3 regions of the Mesorhizobium sp. M1329 genome follow, and region 2 is predicted to be linked to each of the others. Evidence: riboswitches for the same ligand, from Rfam matches in the RefSeq annotation. Region 2 holds a riboswitch; each other region holds the start of a gene.
What was found. A riboswitch is a leader RNA that binds a small molecule or an ion and turns the genes downstream of it on or off. The one in region 2 is predicted to bind cobalamin.

Region 1 (6,192 bases), on a different contig from region 2:
GCTCGGTGTCGGCGGGCTCGCCGGCGGCGTCGCCTACAAGGCCGCCAACACCGCCGATTCGATGATCGGTCATCGCACCCCGCGCCACGAGGCCTTCGGCTGGGCGGCGGCGCGCTTCGACGACTGGATCAACCTGCCGGCGTCGCGGCTGACGGCGCTGCTGATCGTGCTAGCGGCTTTCCTGGTCAAGGGCGCCGACGCCAAAGCCGCCTGGCACGCCGTGCGGCGCGATGCGAAAAAGCACCGCTCGCCCAATGCCGGCTGGCCGGAAGCAGCGATGGCCGGCGCGCTCGGCCTGGCGCTCGCCGGCCCCCGTTCCTATGACGGAGTCATGGTCGAAGACGCATTGATGGGCGAAGGCGGCCGGCGCGACGACGTCGAGAGCACCGACATCCGACGGGCGTTGAAACTCTACCGCGTCGCCGACTTACTGCTGATCGGGCTGTTCGGGGTGGTCGCAGTGGTTGTCATACTGGCGTGACCTGCGCTCGAGATCGAGCGCAAACAGAAAACCCGCCATGCGGCGGGTCGTTGGAGCCAATTGGCACTATACCGCAATTAGTAGCATAGCTGCCGGCACAAAGCAAGAACAAAATAGGGCTACGCCGCAAAATAATCGCTTCAGGTCGGCGCTGCCCCATTGCAGACGCTTAACGTTCGAAGTTGGCGAAAGACGAAGCGACATCCGATCTCCCCCCTTGCGGGGGAGATGTCCGGCAGGACAGAGGGGGGTGGGCCGGATCGCCAATTTTTCGATTTAGCCCTATTCCGAATAGCTTGATTGCCTGGCAAGTCGGCGGGACAGCACCCCCTCTGCCCTGCCGGGCATCTCCCCCGCAAGGGGGGAGATTGGCAGCTTCGTCGACGGCACCGCATCGGCATTCTGGAGGGCGCCTACCGATCGCCAACACTCCTCAGAACTCGATCCCCTGCTGCGCCTTCACGCCGGCGGAAAAGTGGTGCTTGGTCACGCCCATCTCGGTGACCAGATCGGCCGCCTCGACCAATGCCGGCTTGGCATTGCGGCCGGTGACGACGACATGCAGGCCTTCGCGACGCGCCTTCAGTGCCGCGACCACCTTTTCGAGGTCGAGATAGTCGTAACGCAGCGCGATGTTCAGCTCGTCGAGCACCACGAGGCTGATCGACGGCTCGGCCATCAGCTCCAGCGCTTTCGCCCAGGCGGCCTCGGCCGCCGCGATGTCGCGCTTCAGGTCCTGCGTCTCCCAGGTAAAGCCCTCGCCCATCGCGTGCCAGACGACACGATCGCCAAAACTAGCAAACGCGTCTTTCTCGCCGGTGTGCCATTTGCCCTTGATGAACTGGACGACGCCGACGCGCTTGCCATAGCCGAGCATTCTGAGCGCCAGACCGAAGGCGGCCGTGGTCTTGCCCTTGCCCGGTCCGGTGTTGACGATCAGCAGCCCCTTCTCGACCGTCTTGGCCGCGACCTCGGCGTCCTGCACCGCCTTGCGCTTGGCCATCTTGGCGCGGTGGCGTTCCTCGTCCTTGGGATCGATAGCATCAGCCATGTCATTTCACCTTGAGCGGCAGCCCCGCCACCATCAAAAGCACTGTGCCCGCGACGGCCGCGACCTCCTGGTTCAGCCGGCCGGCGGCGTCGCGAAACCGTCTTGCCAGCGCATTGTCCGGCACGATGCCCTGGCCGACCTCGTTGGACACCACGAACCAGGGCCCACGCGGCCGCGACAGCACATCCGCCAGCCTCCGGCATTCGGCCTCGACATCATGTTCGGCCAGCATATGGTTGGTCAGCCACAGCGTCAGGCAATCGATCAGCGCCGGCTGGCCGTCAGGCAGCGCTCCGACCGCGCCGGCAAGGTCGAGCGGCGCCTCGATGGTCGTCCAGCCGGCACCGCGGCGCGAGCGGTGCAACGCGATGCGCTGGCGCATCTCTTCGTCATAGGCTTGCGCCGTGGCGATATAGCTCCAAGGCGGCGGACGGGCCGTTACCAGCCTCTCGGCATGCGCGCTCTTGCCGGGGCGCGCACCGCCGATGACCAGGGTCAGTGCCCCGGCAGCGCGGTCAGGCAAAGCTGTCGCGCAGGCTGGTCGCCGTGCCGGTGAAGCGTCCGCGCACCACGCCGACGACCGCGCCGAGCACCAGCCAGAACACCAGATTGGTCAGCGTCACCGCCACCACGAACTGATGATGCAGGCCTTCCGGGATCGCCGTCTCGAAACTGTCGGGCTGCGGCGCGCCGACGATATGCGGCGCGACGATCAACGCCACGGCAAGGACCGCCAGCGGCAGCGATCTGCGGAAGGCGATAAGGCCGAGACCGGCCGCGGTCGCCACCACTGTTGCCCACCACCAGATCTGGCGTTGGACAAGGTCGGCCGTCGGCATCGCCGGCAATTCCGGCGGCAGGCCGAGGCCCGGCGCCAGCGTGAACACGGCAAAGCCGGCCAGCCCCCAGAACAGGCCCTGGCGCCAATTGCCGATGCCGCCGGCGAATTCCGAAACCGCAACCAGGACCAGCGCAAAGCCGATGCCGGTGACGATATTGGCAACGACGCTGAAGCCGAAGCGCTCGAAACCGTCGGCCGGTGCCCAGCTTTCCTCTTCCGCCGGAGCCATTGCTTCAGCCGGCGCGGCGCTGCTCATAGCCGTCGTGCCCGTGGCAGCCGGTGCCGCAGGTGCCGCGGCATGGTCATGGCCGCCGCCGGCCTGTTCGTAGACTTCCGCTTTGAGGATGAGCGGCACCGTGGCATAGGCCTGCATGCAGGCGAGAACGACGCCGGCCACAAGCCCTGCGATCGCCGCGATGAACACGACGTTGCGAAACAGTGTCATGATGTCAGCCCCTTGTTAGTGGCAGGGAAAGCCCATCGAATGGCGATAGTCGTGCGCGGCATTGTGGACCGCATCGATATGCGAGAAGCCGACAAAGCCCATGACGAAAATGCCGAGGAATGCAGCAAGCGCCAGCTGCATGAAACGCGACTGCGAGGAGGCGGAAGCGCCGAGCGAAACGGAAGCGGTATTCATGTCTTGTCCTTTCGCCCTCCACCCGAGGGCATAGAAGTCAGTTTCCTGTCGCCGGCAGGTCTCCTGGCTCGCGGATCAGCGCCCTTCCCCACCTTCCCGAAGGCGAACCTTCAGTGGCATATGGAGAGGACTACCGCACACAGTTGCGGGGGCAGCCACGGCATTGGGCAAACAACTTGCCCTCACCGCATTCCCTCTTGGTTCCAAACGGAACCGACGACATCAGCGACTATAGGCAGAATCGCCGCGCCCGGCAAACCAAATTCCGCCGGATCGTGTGGCGAATGCGCCGCCCAGGTAATCGGTTTTGGTTCAACTTCGGCCCTCACTTCGAAGCATTGCGCTGCCCTCACCTGCCTGCCAGCATCCTCTCCCTGTATAGTGACGGGGAGAGGGGCGCTGTTGTCGGCAGTTTCGCCAATCGCCAAGGTGTCGATGGTGCGCCGACGGTGCGGTCAGCCCCTTTCTCCCGGTCGCGATAGGGGGAGAATTGCGCTCGATGCGCCACAAAGCCGGCGTGCTGATGCCGGAGGAATATGATTTGCACCGCTTCCACAACTGGGTGCGCGAGCGCCATGCGGCGCTCGAACATCAAAGCGATTTGGGCAGATAGCGCCACGTGACGAAGCTGCAGATCGCCGCCAGCAGGCCGAGTGTCGCGAAAACCGCGCCCAGTCCGAAAAACGCCAGCACCACGGAATAGACCAGCGGCGGCGTCAGCTCGGAAAAGTCGAGATAGGTGCGGTAGACCGCCGCCATCTGTGCCCGCTCATACGAGCGCACCGAGCGCATGAAGGCGGTCGAGCCCAGCGCATCGAGCGCGATGGTGAAGAAGGCACCGCAAAGCAGCAACGCGCCGGTGACCAGCGGTGCGGCCTCGCCGACGGCACCGGCCGCCAGCAGCGTTGCCGACATCGCGAAATAGGCGAACGTCATAGTCCGCCGGCCGCCGAAACGCTTTCCTGCCCTGCCCCAGAAGATGGCCATGAACAAAAGCGCATTGCCGGCCGAAACCAAGAGGCCGCCGGCGAGCTTGCCCTCGCCGGTGATCACCATGAACAGCGGCCCATAGACGAAGAATGTCGTCCAGAAGCAGGAGCGGCCGAAGGCGATCAGCCAGGCCAGCCTCAGCCTTGGCTGCGCGACGAAGCGGCCGATATTGGCCAGCGGATTGACCGGCCGCGTCTTGCCGGGGCGGATCGACGGATTGTCGCCAAGCCGGTAAGTCCAGAACAGCGCCAGCAACGCCATGGCGAAGACGGCCACCGCGCCATGCGCGGCATAGATGCCGAAACGCGTGTAGAGGAAAATGCCGAGCGTCGGCCCGGCGGTCCAGGCAAGCATCGACCACGCCATGCGCAGCGACTCGGCCTGCATGAAATCGGTCTTGCGGATATGGTCCATGATGTAGAGGTTGAGCGTGATCGCCAGCGCGCCGGCGCCGACGACGCGGCAGAGCATGCCGACCACCTGGCCGGCCAGCGTATGGGTGACCAAGAACAGCGAACCGGCGGCCAGCAGGCAGGCGCCGGCGGTATAGACCCAGCGCCGGGCAAAGCGGGCGATCAGCATCGGCATGAACAGCGTCGCCGACAGGCCGAGCATCGCCACGATCGTGTAGAGGATCGAAACGATCTGCTCGTTGTGCAGGATCTCGTAGGCCTGGATCGGGATGACGCTGGATACGGTGGCGCGCGCGAAGGATTCGACCGCATAAAGCGAGGCGAAGGTGCGGGCATCCGCCGGCCGCAAGGCCGCAAGCCAGATCGGATGGCGCACATGGGTAGCCATTGCTTTCCCCGAAGCAGAATCGCCCGAAGCAGGGCTTGGAGCACAAATCTGCCGCGGCGATTCCTTGCCGGGTAACAGGAAACCGACGCCTTCACGGCAAAAAGCGAAGCCGGCCAAAGGCTTTCCGGCTCTGGCCTAAAGCAGCTCTGATGCCGACCGGCACCAACGCGACGCAAGGCCCTGCTTCTTTTGACGGTGGCAACCGTGATAGTCGTCTTGCCGGGGCTGAACCAACACAGCGAGATCATGAGCATCGACACGCCGAGCGCAGCCGTTCAGGATCAACCGAAGTCGACGCGCATCGCCGCTATCGACATAGCACGCGGCATCGCATTGCTTGCCATGGCGAGCTATCATTTCACCTGGGACCTCGAATTCTTCGGCTACACCGATCCCGGCCTCACCGCCTTCGGCTGGTGGAAAATCTACGCGCGCTGCATCGCCTCGAGCTTCCTGTTCCTGGTCGGCATCAGCCTCTATCTCGCCCATGGCAAAAAAATCCGCTGGACCGGCTTCTGGAAGCGCTTCGCCATGGTTGCCGGGGCAGCGCTCGCAATATCGCTGGTCACCCGCATCGGCATGCCCGACGGCTTCATCTTCTTCGGCATATTGCACGAGATCGCGCTCGCCAGCCTGCTCGGCCTGGCGTTCCTGCGGCTCCCGGCGCTGCTGACGCTTGCCGGGGCGGCCCTCGTTATCGCCGCGCCTTTCTACCTGCGATCCGAGCTTTTCGATCATCCGGCTTTGTGGTGGGTCGGCCTGTCGGCGACCAACCCGCGCTCCAACGACTACGTTCCGCTGCTGCCCTGGTTCGGCGCCGTACTTGCCGGCATCGCGGTTACCAAGCTCGCCGCCACCTCCGGCGCGCTGACGCGGCTGTCGGCCTTGACGCCGGGCCGCTGGGCAAACCCGCTGGTCTTCATCGGCCGGCACAGCCTTGCCTTCTATCTGATCCATCAGCCGGTGCTGATCGGCTCGGTCTGGCTGTTTTCGCAATTCATGCCGGCGCAGGCCGAAACCAGGGAGGTGAGTTTTCTGAAATCCTGCCAGGTATCCTGCGAGCAGGCACGCGACACCGAGTTCTGCTCCAGCTATTGTGCCTGCATGCTGGACACTCTCCAGGGCGAAGCCTCGCTTGGCCGGCTCTACAGCAACGACCAGTCCCCGGAGTGGAAGGCGCATATTGGCGAGCTCGCCGGCACCTGCACCGCCCAAACCGAGGCGGCGGAACCGGGAACGCGCTAATCGAGGGAGGACAATAATGAGCGACAGTCACCCGAAACCCGTGCAGCAAAATCCTGGGCAGCCGAAGCTGGGGCACATCCCATGGCCGCCGCTGATCTATATCGCCGCCATCATCATCAGCGTCGCGCTAGGGCTGTTCTATC
Region 2 (6,192 bases):
GTCACGGCGGCGCAGCAGGGCGATGCGGCCGAAGCGCGACGGATCGATGCCACGCTTGCGCCGCTCTGGAGCCTCTTCATGGAGTTCTCGAGCCTTCGCGTCGTCTATGCACTTGCCGAATTGCTCGACATTTGCCGTGCCGACCCCCCGCGTCCCATCCTGCCTCTGCCCTCAGCAGCGAAGCGCCAGATCGCCGCCGCGTTGGAACGCTTGCCATCGGATGCCAGCCGGTGAACAGCGAACCCGGCGGCCAGTGAAAGGAACTGTCATGTATGTACCCGTTCATTTCGATGAACCGAGCCGAGAAGTCCTTTGCGAACTGATCGAGAAGAGCGCACTTGGCATGCTGATAACCCATGGCCGGAGCGGTCTCGACGCCAATCACATCCCCTTCGAACTCGACACGTCACAGGGAGAAAACGGTACCCTTTACTCCTGCGCGATTAGTACACGTGCCGAAGGAAAGTGCACTTTCTCGCTCGAGTGACTTATTTCAAAGGATGTGATCGCGTTTTGGCACATTCACGGCCCACATGCGGCAGCCGATAACTCACCACATGGTGAGCAACCAGGAAACCCTCCGGCCTACACTTTCTCCCGGAGCGCGCGTGCTGCAGCAACCATGTTCATGAGGGCAGGGTGGACCTCCTCCCATTTGCGTGTTTTGAGGCCACAGTCCGGGTTTACCCACAGTTGGGCATCCGACAGTCGCTCGCGGGCAAGCATGACGAGATCCGAAATCTCGCCGACTTCCGGGACGCGTGGTGAGTGAATGTCATAGACTCCGGGACCGATTTCGTTCGGATATTTGGAGCTCGTGAAAGCGTCCAGCAGCTCCATTTTCGAGCGCGACGTCTCAATCGAAATGACATCCGCATCCATTTCAGCGATCGCGTCGATGATCTCGTTGAACTCCGAGTAGCACATGTGGGTATGGATTTGAGTCGCGTCCTTTACACCCGTTGAAGCGATCCGGAAGCATTCGACAGCCCAGTCGAGATAGTCTTTCCAGTCAGACTGGCGCAGTGGCAATCCTTCGCGAAACGCGGCCTCATCGATCTGGATCATCCTTGCGCCGGACCATTCGAGATCCGTCACCTCGTCGCGGATGGCGAGCGCGATCTGGCGGCATGCTTCGGAGCGGGGTACGTCGTCGCGAACAAAAGACCAGTTGAGAATGGTCACCGGGCCTGTGAGCATTCCCTTCACAGGGTTTTCCGTAAGCGACTGGGCGAATTGCCACCAGCGCAGCGTCATCGGCTTGGGCCTCGATACATCGCCGAAGATGATGGGGGGGCGCACGTAACGCGACCCATAGCTCTGCACCCAGGCATGCTGGGTGAAGGCGAAGCCGGACAGCTGCTCGCCGAAATGCTGTACCATGTCGTTTCGTTCGAACTCACCGTGCACCAGCACGTCCAGCCCGATCTCTTCCTGCCAGCGAATTGCAGCCTCGATCTCCTTCTTCAGGAAGGTCTCGTAGTCGACATAGCTCAGCTGGCCCTTCGCATGAGCGGCCCGCGCCCTGCGTACCTGCGGCGTCTGCGGGAAGGACCCGATGGTCGTCGTCGGGAACGGCGGCAGCCCGAGCGTGCCGGCCTGGACTCTGGAGCGCTCGGCAAAAGCGCTCTCTCGTCGCTTCATGCTGTCGTCAATGCTGGCGATCCGCCCCTCAACAAGCGGGTCATGGATCTTCGTGGACGTCAGGCGAGTGGCGGCAGCCTCGGCAGACGCTTTCAACGCGCCTGCCACCGCATCCCTGCCTTGGGACAAGGCCCGGGCAAGCAACACCAACTCGTCGGTCTTCTGGGCCGCGAAGGCGAGCCACGACCTGATGTCCGCGTCGAGTTCCGTCTCCATGCGCAGGTCGATCGGCACATGCAGCATCGAGCAAGAAGGCGCGATCTCGACGCGGTCCAAGGGCCAGCCGGCGACGATCGGTTTGATGCGGTCGAGAATGGCGGGCAGGTTCGCACGCCAGACGTTGCGGCCATCGATCAAGCCAAGCGAGAGCACCAGATCCTTCGGTGCGAGCCGACCCACCGTTTCCAGCTGCTCGGGAGCGCGCACGAGATCAATATGCAGCCCGGCCAGGGGCAGAGAAACCGCGGTTTCGAGATTGTCTCCCAGCGGCCCGAAATACGTAGCCAGCATGATTTTCAACTCGGGCGCGGCTTTTGACAGCTGGCCATAGGCGAATTCGAACGCAGCTCGTTCGTTCGGGTTCAGATCGAGGACAAGCGCTGGCTCATCGATCTGCACCCAGTCGGCTCCCGACAGCTTCAGCCTCTGCAGGAGTTGCTCGTAGACGGGCAGCAGCCTCGGCAGGAGCGCGATGGGATCGAAGCCTTCGGCAGGCGATTTCGCCAGCTTGAGGAAGGTGATCGGTCCAAGGATGACTGGGCGTGTGTGAATGCCGAGAGCTTTAGCCTCGAGGAAGTTGTCGACCGGTTTCGTCGACGAGAGGGCGAACGTCTGATCATCGTCGAGTTCCGGCACAATGTAGTGATAGTTGGTGTCAAACCACTTGGTCATTTCCATCGCGGTTACATCAGGCCGATGAGCCGCCTGCTGGTGACCAGCGTGTCGACAATCCTCCGTCTGACCCTGGTTGCCGCGCGCCATTGCGAAGTAGATGTCAAGTGGGACCTCGCCGCTATTCCAGCCGTAACGGGATGGAACGGCGCCGACCATGGCTGCGGTGTCGAGCACATGGTCGTATAGCGAGAAGTCGTTCGACGGGATTTTCGACACGCCGCGATCGTGCTGCTCCTCCCAGCTAGCGGCACGGAGCGCCTTCGCCGTCGTGAGAAGGTCGGCGGCGGAAGATTTTCCGGACCAGTAACTTTCAAGCGCGAATTTCAATTCTCGCCGACGACCGAAGCGCGGCACGCCGAGCGTTGCTACAGGAATTTGATGAAAGACAGTCATGCCATACCCCGATGGTTGGGGCGTCGGTGACAAGGAAGGCGCTAGCAGGCCGGCACGAACGCCAGGCTGCAGCGGCCACCGAGACACCCCGCCCGTGGACGTAATTCGCCGTGGCAGGTCTCCTGGCTCGCGGGGTCATAGCCTCTACCCGTCTTCCCAAGGCTATTCGCCTCAGTGACATGAGTGGGGTTGGCTCGCCGCTAACAGTTGCGGGGGCAGCGCCGGCTTCGCACCGGCTTCCCTCTTAGCTCCGCTGCGGCAGCGCCGTACGGAGAACCACGACGCGGGAGACAATTACAGCAGTTCGCTTCTTTGTCAACGCCGCATAAAGAAATGTTTATGTCGTTATGTTAAATTTCCATTGGCATGTTCCAAAGGTCGCCTCGAAAGCGAAAACTGTGGAAGCCTTGAGCGGCCGGTAAATCAAAGCAATGACGCACGGCGCCCTTGTCCAGGAGGATAGGAGTTCGTCGGCTGCCGGCAGCAAACATACCGGCAAGCGCCGTGGTGCTGCTTAGCGCATCATGCGAACCACCTCGGCGTCGAACTTCGGCTCCGAGGTTCCGACCGCTTCGTTGGTGATCTGCTCGCGACCATATTCGGCTCAATGGCGAGGCTGTTCCCCATGTGGAAGCTGTTGGCCGTGATGCCCTCGGTGATATGACACAACGATTTCGGGGGGAGCACACCGAGGCCAGGCGCAGCGGCGTGTTGCGAAGTGATCGAGGCCAATGTCTCGAACTGCTTGTTCGCAGCCCACGGGCTCAAGGTAACCCGGCTCAAACCACGGGGCCAGCTCAAGTCCTGTCCAAATGAGGCCTGAGCGGCAAATCGTCGTGCACGCGCACGGTTTGGCGTTCGATCTTGTGATGCGTGTTGGGCGGACAATCGCCACGGTGCAGCGCGCAGAAGCGGTCCCCAATTGGGAAGCCGAGGGCGGTGAGGGCAAGCCAGCGCCACAGGCGGAAGGGGACTTGGACCTGTTTGCCCTGCTGGACCACAAGTTCGCGACACAGGGCCTCAAGGAGAAGACCAAGAGTGATTATGCGCGGGACCTCGCCGAATTCATCAAAAGCAGCGGGCAGTCAAAGTTCGGCGCCGATTGACATGGAGATAGCCATCGCGGCGGACCGCCCAGGCGGACCGCAAGCCGGAATACAACCGGGTGCAGGCGGCCAAGCTCGTCCACAAGATGGCGTCGGACACACACCGGCGATGGGAGAGCGGACCGTGGAGTGCAGGAACTTCACGCCTATCCACGCTCCCGTGGACGTGTCCTGCGGCACATCGGCAGCGATATTGAGGAGGCAGTTGAGCTTCTGGTCGAGCACACTTACCTGCCACTACCTACGCTTAACGTCATCTCGTACTGAAAACGCACCACGCAAGGTCGAGATGTAACATGCGCCCTTCGTGGATGGTTCTAAGCTTCCTCGGGCGCGGTCAATCTGTGATAACGGTCGCTTGGAACCTCCATCACCACGACGCGATCAAGGTTGGCGTATCGCGCTCGGTAGTAACCTTCTTCCTCCACTTCGGCGAAACTACACTGGGGAACGTCAAAGGTCGCAGCTTCCAATCCGAAGAAAGTCGTAGCGGTTTCTTCATCCAAGAAGTTCCACTCATCTTCTCCGTCGTCATATGTGACGCGAACATAGGAGGCCATGCGCACGGCTTCCTGATCACCCATCTCTGCGATGATGGCATCGCATTCTTTCTTCAGCTTTCCTGAAACCTCACCCTTATCCCAGTCATCCAAAGCCCGATAGATTTCTGGATGATAATACTCTGGCATCTCCTCTACATCGTCACCGATAAGCTCAATGGTGCGGACATATTGCGGATTTATCAAGAGTATTTTGTTGTCAAGGCTCCAACAATACAGCCATGGCCTGCTTGTGTTATTTCTACGAAGATTATGAAGTTCCTTCAACTGACGTAAAATCGATTCACGCGCCTTTTCATCGATAGGATATTGGCGGCTGCCAACAGTCGTCTTGATTCTGAGCGTGCCGTATCGCGTTTCGGCATCGGCAATTGCAAACGGGCTCGTGCGCCACTCCTCGACATCAATCTTCCAGCCCAGCAGCTCCTCGACCGTGCATTTCAACGTGAGACAAAGGTCCTTGATCTGCTCGACGTTCAACTGCGTTTTGCCTGTTTCCCAACGGGCCACAGTCTGTTGCGTCGTTGCCATCTGCTCTGCCAAATCTTTTTGAGTCATGCCCAGTCGAACCCTAAGCTCTTTCATGTTCATAACTCGCCTCGCGTGTTCAACACACGCATCGTGGATGAATTAATCTAACACGTCAAGCGTGTTCAAAAATCGCAGCATGTGTTTTTAGGGCGTCTTCGAGGCTCCGGCAGCCGTTCGTGACCACTTGCACAAGACACAGGGCTGGTACACAGCACGAATGGGCGATCAAAAATTACTGCTGCGATGCTCGTCATCAGCCAAGCTGCCGCCGCACCTTCCACTAGGGTGCCAAGGTTCGAAATGAGTGCAGCCGACCATAGCGAACGGAAGGTCTTGTGCTCAAAAGGAACGAGTGAAGATGTTCTCTTCGCCATTGTGGGAAGCCTCGGGATTGACGCGGGGCTGGATTTGTTTCGCCTCACTCAACCATGGCCTCGCCGTACAAGCCAAGCTGCCACAGTGCGCGCCTGCTAACCCAGAAAACTTGGCGGCCTTACAGGGATGCGCAGGACGTGCGAAGCCGCTCAAATCTCCCCAGATGGTCAGCCATCGAAGACCGGCATCACTTGCCCGTTGAGCGGCTATACGATAATGCTCCGCGCTAAGCAGGAAGCGCCAAAAAATTCGAGCGGCGACTTCATTCTCCTATTCAGGAAGGAACTATGAGGCGGCAGACGCGACCATTCACCGTGGAAATCAAACAAAAGCGCAATTATCAAAAATCCGCACGTTCCATCTGGGGCAATTTCGACATCGCCGCGGCGATGGCCGAGACAACAAAGGAAGTCGAGCCGTTAAATCGTCAGCTTGTTGACTCTACTGTAGTGGCCCTTGATGCTGAACCTTTGCACAAACCGCGAGTGGAGCATTTCATGGCCAATCCCCTGAAAACTGAGTCAGCAGTAGTTTATAGCGAACCAGCAGACAAAGCGGAAACGCCAAAACCGAAGACGAGAGCCCGGCGGTCGAGGAAGCCAGAAGCTGAGGCGAGCGCGCCTGCCCGCAAGAACGGCGCCAAGCCGATATCCGCGACCACTGAAGCACCGCCGTCAGCGCGAACAGGC
Region 3 (6,192 bases), on a different contig from region 2:
CCTGGAACACCGGTACGCCGGCGCGGTCGAAGAGGGTTTCGATGCCAGGCTCGGCCCCGGAGGCGAAAGCAGTGGTGGTGATGATGGCGGCAGGCTTCAGGGTTGCAAGCGCAGTTTCGACAAAGGCGAGGGATGTTGGGTCCTTCAGGCTGGAGACGAAGATGGGGACGGGGGTGATGCCGCGTTGGCGCAGGGCTTCGAAAAGCGCGTCGATCGGCGCGACATCGGCGGCGAGCAGCATCGAGCGGTAGAACAGAATTGGCACGACGTCCCCCTCCCCCTCGAGGGGAGGGTGGCCCGAAGGGCCGGGTGGGGTCGTCGCGGCAGTGCTCGACGTTTCCTGTTGGTGCGCTTCAAAGTGTTGGCGCGCTTCGGAGAGGACCCCACCCCCGGCCTGCGGCCGGACCCTCCCCTCAAGGGGGAGGGGGACGCCGCGTTCTACGACCCCCAGTCCCGGCTCGTAAAATCCCGCCTTTGGCACGCTGACCGGTTCAGCGACCGCCACACCCGATCCAGCGAGACTTGCCAACCTCTGCACCAGCGCCGCCATATTTGCCGGACCGCCTTCGCGGAAATAGTCGAGCAAGCTGTCCAACTCCTCGCGCGGCAGCGTCGAGCCTTCGATCAGTCGCAAGTCCTCGTCGTGGCTCTCGCCTGGTAGGAGCGCGAGCTTGATACCGCGATTTCGCGCGATAACGGCGAGCTGATCGCAGCCATAGCGCCACCAGTCATAGCCGCCGAGGATGCGGACCAGAATGACCTTGGCGTGGCGGGCGACGCTGTCAATCCAGAGATCGACGGACATCGGATGGCGCAGGTCGCGCAAGGCGGCGAGCCGCATCGATGGCAGGTGGTGCGCATCTGCCTTCCACGCCGTCGCCAGCCCGGCCAGGTCGCTGTCGGTGAAGGACAGCGCCACGACATCCGCAGGCGTTTGCCTGAGATCGACAGGCTCGGCGAGATCGTCGAGCGAGGCGGATGTGGTGGTGAGGATGTGCATCGCGGCTCGTACCTGGGGTCAGCCGGCGAGGATACGCTCGATCGCCGGGCGGTTCAGCCCCTTCAGGCCGATGACGACAAGGCGCGAGCGGCGATCGTCTTCGGCGGTCCAGGCGCGATCGTAATAGTGGTTGACGCGCGGACCGACGGCCTGCAGCAGGAGCCGCATCGGCTTGCCGCCGACTTCGACGAAACCCTTGACGCGCAACACGTTTTCCTCCTCCGCCGCCGTGGCGACGCGTCGTGCGAGCTCGTCCGGGTTGGACACGGACGCGATGTCGATGACGAACGAGTCAAAATCGTCATGCTCGTGGTCGAGCTCGTCGTCGTGGTGGGTCTTGCGGTTCTCGATGTCGTCCTCGACGGCGAGGCCGAGGCCGAGCAGCACCGACGGGTCGACCTTGCCTTGCGAAGTCGGCACGATCTTCACCGCCCGCGCAACATGCTTGCCGATGACGGCATTGGCGCGGGCCGAGCCGGCTGCGTCCATCAGGTCGCTCTTCGACAGGATAATCAGGTCGGCGCAAGCGAGCTGGTCCTCGAATACTTCCTCGACCGGATCGTCGTGTTCGAGCGTCTCGTCCTGCGCGCGCTGCGCCTGCAGGGCGTCCATGTCGTTGGCGACGCGGCCATCAGCCAGCGCCGGTCCGTCGACCACGGCGATGACGCCGTCGACCGTCACGCGGCTTTTCACCGACGGCCACTGGAAGGCCTGGACCAGCGGCTTGGGCAAAGCGAGGCCGGATGTTTCGATCAGGATGTGGTCGACCCTCGGCGTCAGCGACAGGATCTGGTCGAGCGCCGGGACGAAATCGTCGGCCACTGTGCAACAGATGCAGCCATTGGCCAGCTCGACGATGTTTTCGTCGGGGCAGCTGTCGATGCCGCAGCCCTTCAGGATCTCGCCGTCGATGCCGATGTCGCCGAACTCGTTGACGATGATGGCCAGCCGCTTGCCCCCGGCGTTTTCGAGCAAATGGCGGATCAACGTCGTCTTGCCGGCGCCGAGAAAGCCGGTAACGACGGTGCAGGGAACGCGCGAAAGGGAGGCAGTGGTCATATCAGGTCCTTCAAAAGGTCAAGGGGAGGGATGCGGGCAACCAGGCCGCGCTTCAGGCAATCGGGACGGCCGCGCCACGGAATGAGCCCATCCGTCGAGGTGGCGAACAGCTTTGCGCCGGTCACGAGATCGGCGCCGCTGGTCGCGGTCAGGTCGCCGAAGACGTAGCTCCAGCAGCCGTCGCGCAAAATCGCGGCGCTGAGCCGGCGCTTGCAATTGCCGAGGCATTCGACGGTGCGGATTTTAATGTTTTCGCTGGAAGCGGCGCGGCGCGTGTCCTCGGCGAGCAGTTCGCCGGCGCGCGGACGAGCGTCCGAACCGGTCTCGTCACGGCAGGACGAGCAGACGATGACGGTAACGCCGGCCGGGGAATCACCATGGCCGGACAATAAATCCGCTGTCTCAGCCGGGAAACTGCTGTCGCGTTCCAAATCAGGCTCCTTGCCCGGAAAACCCGCCAGGCGATCGGATTCTTATGTCCTAGACGGCAGGTCTCCTGGCTCGCGCGTCATCGCCTGGGTGCCGCCTTCCCGGGAATATCCCAGTGGTTTTCGGCCTTGGCTCGTCGCTTACAGTTGCGGGGACAGCCGCGGATTTGAAATCGAGATTTCGCACCGCATTCCCTCTTGGCCCCTGCCGTTGCGGGCAGGGGACCGTCTGGAATGGATTTAGGCTTGTGGAGGCAGTCGTGTCAACGCACGTCTACGACGCGGCAATGTCGGCCAAAGGCTGTCATGTCCCGCCTTCCGGCAGTGCCAGGATAACTTGCCGGATTGCTTGATAGCCATCGCCATAGTCCCAATCATGACTGATCGCCAGATTTTGACCTTCTTGCCAAACCGCGTTGTCCAGAAGGACTTCGCCACTAATAAGCGTGCCGTTCAAGCCTGCCAGAAAGGTCCGTACAAAATGGCCTCCGGGGGGTACCGAAGCTGTGAACAGCTTTTCCAGCTTGGCATAGAATGCTGGATAGCCTCGGCTTAGCGAGCATAGCTCGGTAGTGGCTTGGGAAATGACGGGTCCGCCATAGATTTTCCAACGGGCATTGTTGCGCCAGATGTTCCAACGGGCGCTGCTTCGCTGCCAAATCTCTACCTCGGCCTGTATGTCGTCGCAGACATGATCAGCCAGCCCCTCAATGGCCACGTGGAAAACACCACGGATAAATTTTTCAAACGCCTGATTCAATTCTTCTTCGCGCGTGTCGCCGAAGCCAGCAAATGATTCAATGACCGGCTGAACATCAAGCAGCGGAGAGAATATGTAGATTTCAAGAACGAGCCGACCGTTAGAACCCGTCTCGAACACCTCAGCCTCAAACCGAAGTTGCCTCGACTGGAGCGTGACGTCCTGCTCTCTACGTATTGCATCTATTCCATGTGCAATCAGCGCACCATGGATCATGTCGAGCACTTCGTGCGATGCCATTACAAACCTACCAGGTTTCTTGGAGCGTCTATGACAGACGCTGTGGGGGTTGGCCATCTATCTGACTGGCCAGCGCCGGCCCAAGATCACCGGCAGCCGTCACCTCGATGCGCTCAAGCCCGAGCCAGCCCTGCATCTGCTTCAATTCCTCGAAGAGTTCGGCGGCAGTTTGCGGCGGGGCGCCGGGCTCCGCATAGGCGGCATGGACGCGCAATACGCCGGCCGGACGGTCGGCCCTGAGGTCGACGCGCCCGACGATGCTGTCGCCGAGCAGGAACGGCAGCACATAATAGCCATACTGGCGCTTTTCGGCCGGCGTGTAGATCTCGATGCGGTAGTGGAAGTCGAACAACCGCTCGGTGCGCGACCGCTCGAAGACGACGGGATCGAACGGCGCGAGCAAGGCGCGCGCCTCGATCCTGCGCGGCAAACGGGCGTCCTTGTGGAGATAGGCCGGCTTGTTCCAGCCTTCGACGCTCACCGGTAACAGCTCGCCGGCCTCGACCAGCTCCTCGAGGCGGCCCTTGATATCGGCGGGCGAGAGGCGGAAATAGTCGCGCAGATCGCCTGCCGTGGCGACGCCGTGGGCGCGGGCGGAGATACGCAGCAATTCGCGGTGCGCATCCTCGGGGCAGGGAACCGGCAGAGTGAGTACCGCCGGCGGCAGTACGCGCTCCGGCAGATCGTAGAACCGCTCGAAGCCGCGGCGATGCGCTGTGGTGATACGGCCGGCCCAGAACAGCCATTCGAAGGCGTGCTTGGCATGGCTCCAGCCCCACCAGCCACCATTGCCCTTTTGGCCTTCGAGGGCTGAAGCGGCGATCGGGCCGTGATCGACGACCTGGCGATAGATCTCCTCGATATAGGCGGGGTGCTCGCGGCCCCATTTGGCCAGTCCGCTGTACATTTCGTCGCCGCGCTCGGCCCGCTGCATGCGCCAGCGCATCAGCGGATAGGTCTCGACCGGCAGGAACGAGGCTTCGTGCGCCCAATATTCGAAGACCATGCGCTTGCGCGTTACGGCAGCGTCGTCGAGCAGCGCCAGCTTGTAGGGGCCAAGCCGCGAATAGAGCGGCATATAGTGGGCGCGCACCACGGCGCTGACGGAATCGATCTGCAGCAGGCCGGTACGGGCAAGCACGCGGGCCAGATGCCTGCGGTCGGGCGTACCGGCGGGGCGGGGGTCGTTGAATCCCTGTGCCGCCAGCGCGATGCGACGGGCCATGCGAAGCGAGATTTTTTCCTTCATCAACGCGGTATCCTGATGATGCTGGACAGAGCAGAGAACCTGCGATTCCGTGCCATGCTAGCAGGGTTTTGGCGGCATCCATGTCAGGAGAGAAAAGTGGAGTGAAAAGTGAAAGAAATCAAACAGGAGCGGATCGGACCAGTTTTGCCGGATATGCCGCCCAGCACCGCGATTTGAACAAGGTTTGACTTGCTTCGCCGAAAGCGCTGCGCTAACCCTCGCCGCGTTGCAGCATAGAGCCCCCTTAAAACGGTTCAGTGGTTAAACTGTCACGCTTCCGCAAGTGGGTCCGGTGCTGTAATCAGAGTGGATTGGCCGCCAACGGAAACTGCAGCATGAACGCACTTTTAGGTTCGTACCTGCCCATAGTCCTGTTCATCGGCGTGGCGCTGGTGGTCGGGCTGGCGCTGCTCGCCGCACCCTTCCTGGTGGCCTACCGCAACCCCGATCCGGAAAAGCTTTCGGCCTATGAGTGCGGCTTCAACTCGTTCGACGACGCCCGCATGAAGTTCGATATCCGCTTCTACCTGGTGTCGATCCTGTTCATCATCTTCGACCTGGAGGTGGCCTTCCTGTTTCCTTGGGCGGTGTCGTTCAGTCAGATCGGCATGCTCGGTTTCTGGTCGATGATGGTGTTTTTGGCGGTGCTGACCATCGGCTTTGCCTATGAATGGAAGAAAGGAGCGCTGGAATGGGATTGAGCGACAATTCCGGCACGCTCGTCGCGCCGAAGCCCAAGGGCCTCATCGACCCCAACACCGGCAGGCCGGTAGGGGAGGATGATCCGTTCTTCCTGGAGATCAACAACGAGCTCGCTGACAAGGGCTTTCTCGTCACCTCGACCGAGGCGCTGATCACCTGGGCGCGCAGCGGCTCGTTGATGTTCATGACGTTCGGTCTCGCCTGCTGCGCCGTCGAGATGATCCACACCTCGATGCCGCGCTATGACTCGGAGAGGTTCGGTGTCGCGCCGCGCGCGTCTCCGCGCCAGTCCGATATCATGATCGTCGCCGGAACGCTGACCAACAAGATGGCGCCGGCGCTGCGCAAGGTCTACGACCAGATGCCGGAGCCGCGCTACGTCATCTCGATGGGCTCCTGCGCCAATGGCGGCGGCTATTATCATTATTCCTATTCGGTGGTGCGCGGCTGCGACCGCATCGTGCCGGTCGACATCTACGTGCCCGGCTGTCCGCCGAGCGCCGAAGCACTGCTCTACGGCATCCTTCTGCTGCAGAAGAAGATCCGCCGCACCGGCACGATCGAACGGTGAGCGGCATGACCCAGGCGTTGAACGATCTCTCGACCTATCTCGGCGAGAAGCTGACCGGCCGGATCGGCGAGGCGGTGCTCGCCTATGGCGAACTCACCATCTCGGTCGAGCCGCGCGACCTGATCGAGGTGGTGACCTTCCTGCGCGACGACCCGAAATGCCAGTTCATCTCGATCATCGACG

Region 1: linked by a shared signal. The riboswitch ahead of NKH21_RS12440 (CbtB domain-containing protein) and the one ahead of metE (5-methyltetrahydropteroyltriglutamate--homocysteine S-methyltransferase) in region 2 are both predicted to bind cobalamin.
Region 3: linked by a shared signal. The riboswitch ahead of NKH21_RS12250 (DUF1636 family protein) and the one ahead of metE (5-methyltetrahydropteroyltriglutamate--homocysteine S-methyltransferase) in region 2 are both predicted to bind cobalamin.

The regions. Positions count from the first base shown of each region.
Region 1 is NZ_JAMYLN010000010.1:36,805-42,996, reverse strand. Features, by position in the region: gene cbiB (adenosylcobinamide-phosphate synthase CbiB) at 1-481, shown strand, start outside; gene cobO (cob(I)yrinic acid a,c-diamide adenosyltransferase) at 915-1,532, opposite strand; gene cobU (bifunctional adenosylcobinamide kinase/adenosylcobinamide-phosphate guanylyltransferase) at 1,534-2,055, opposite strand; gene NKH21_RS12445 (CbtA family protein) at 2,048-2,818, opposite strand; gene NKH21_RS12440 (CbtB domain-containing protein) at 2,834-3,013, opposite strand; cobalamin riboswitch at 3,050-3,246, opposite strand; gene NKH21_RS12435 (MFS transporter) at 3,605-4,804, opposite strand; gene NKH21_RS12430 (heparan-alpha-glucosaminide N-acetyltransferase) at 5,051-6,049, shown strand; gene NKH21_RS12425 (methyltransferase family protein) at 6,066-6,192, shown strand, end outside.
Region 2 is NZ_JAMYLN010000008.1:21,457-27,648, forward strand. Features, by position in the region: gene NKH21_RS10075 (dihydrodipicolinate synthase family protein) at 1-234, shown strand, start outside; gene NKH21_RS10080 (FMN-binding negative transcriptional regulator) at 269-487, shown strand; gene metE (5-methyltetrahydropteroyltriglutamate--homocysteine S-methyltransferase) at 586-2,931, opposite strand; cobalamin riboswitch at 3,027-3,227, opposite strand; gene NKH21_RS10090 (hypothetical protein) at 3,783-4,037, shown strand; gene NKH21_RS10095 (helix-turn-helix transcriptional regulator) at 4,355-5,188, opposite strand; gene NKH21_RS10100 (MFS transporter) at 5,251-5,502, opposite strand; gene NKH21_RS10105 (transposase) at 5,791-6,192, shown strand, end outside.
Region 3 is NZ_JAMYLN010000010.1:613-6,804, forward strand. Features, by position in the region: partial or broken gene NKH21_RS12240 (cobaltochelatase subunit CobN) at 1-1,000, opposite strand, end outside; gene cobW (cobalamin biosynthesis protein CobW) at 1,019-2,059, opposite strand; gene NKH21_RS12250 (DUF1636 family protein) at 2,056-2,490, opposite strand; cobalamin riboswitch at 2,529-2,732, opposite strand; gene NKH21_RS12255 (DUF6348 family protein) at 2,792-3,487, opposite strand; gene NKH21_RS12260 (winged helix-turn-helix domain-containing protein) at 3,516-4,736, opposite strand; gene NKH21_RS12265 (NADH-quinone oxidoreductase subunit A) at 5,072-5,437, shown strand; gene NKH21_RS12270 (NuoB/complex I 20 kDa subunit family protein) at 5,428-6,009, shown strand; gene NKH21_RS12275 (NADH-quinone oxidoreductase subunit C) at 6,015-6,192, shown strand, end outside.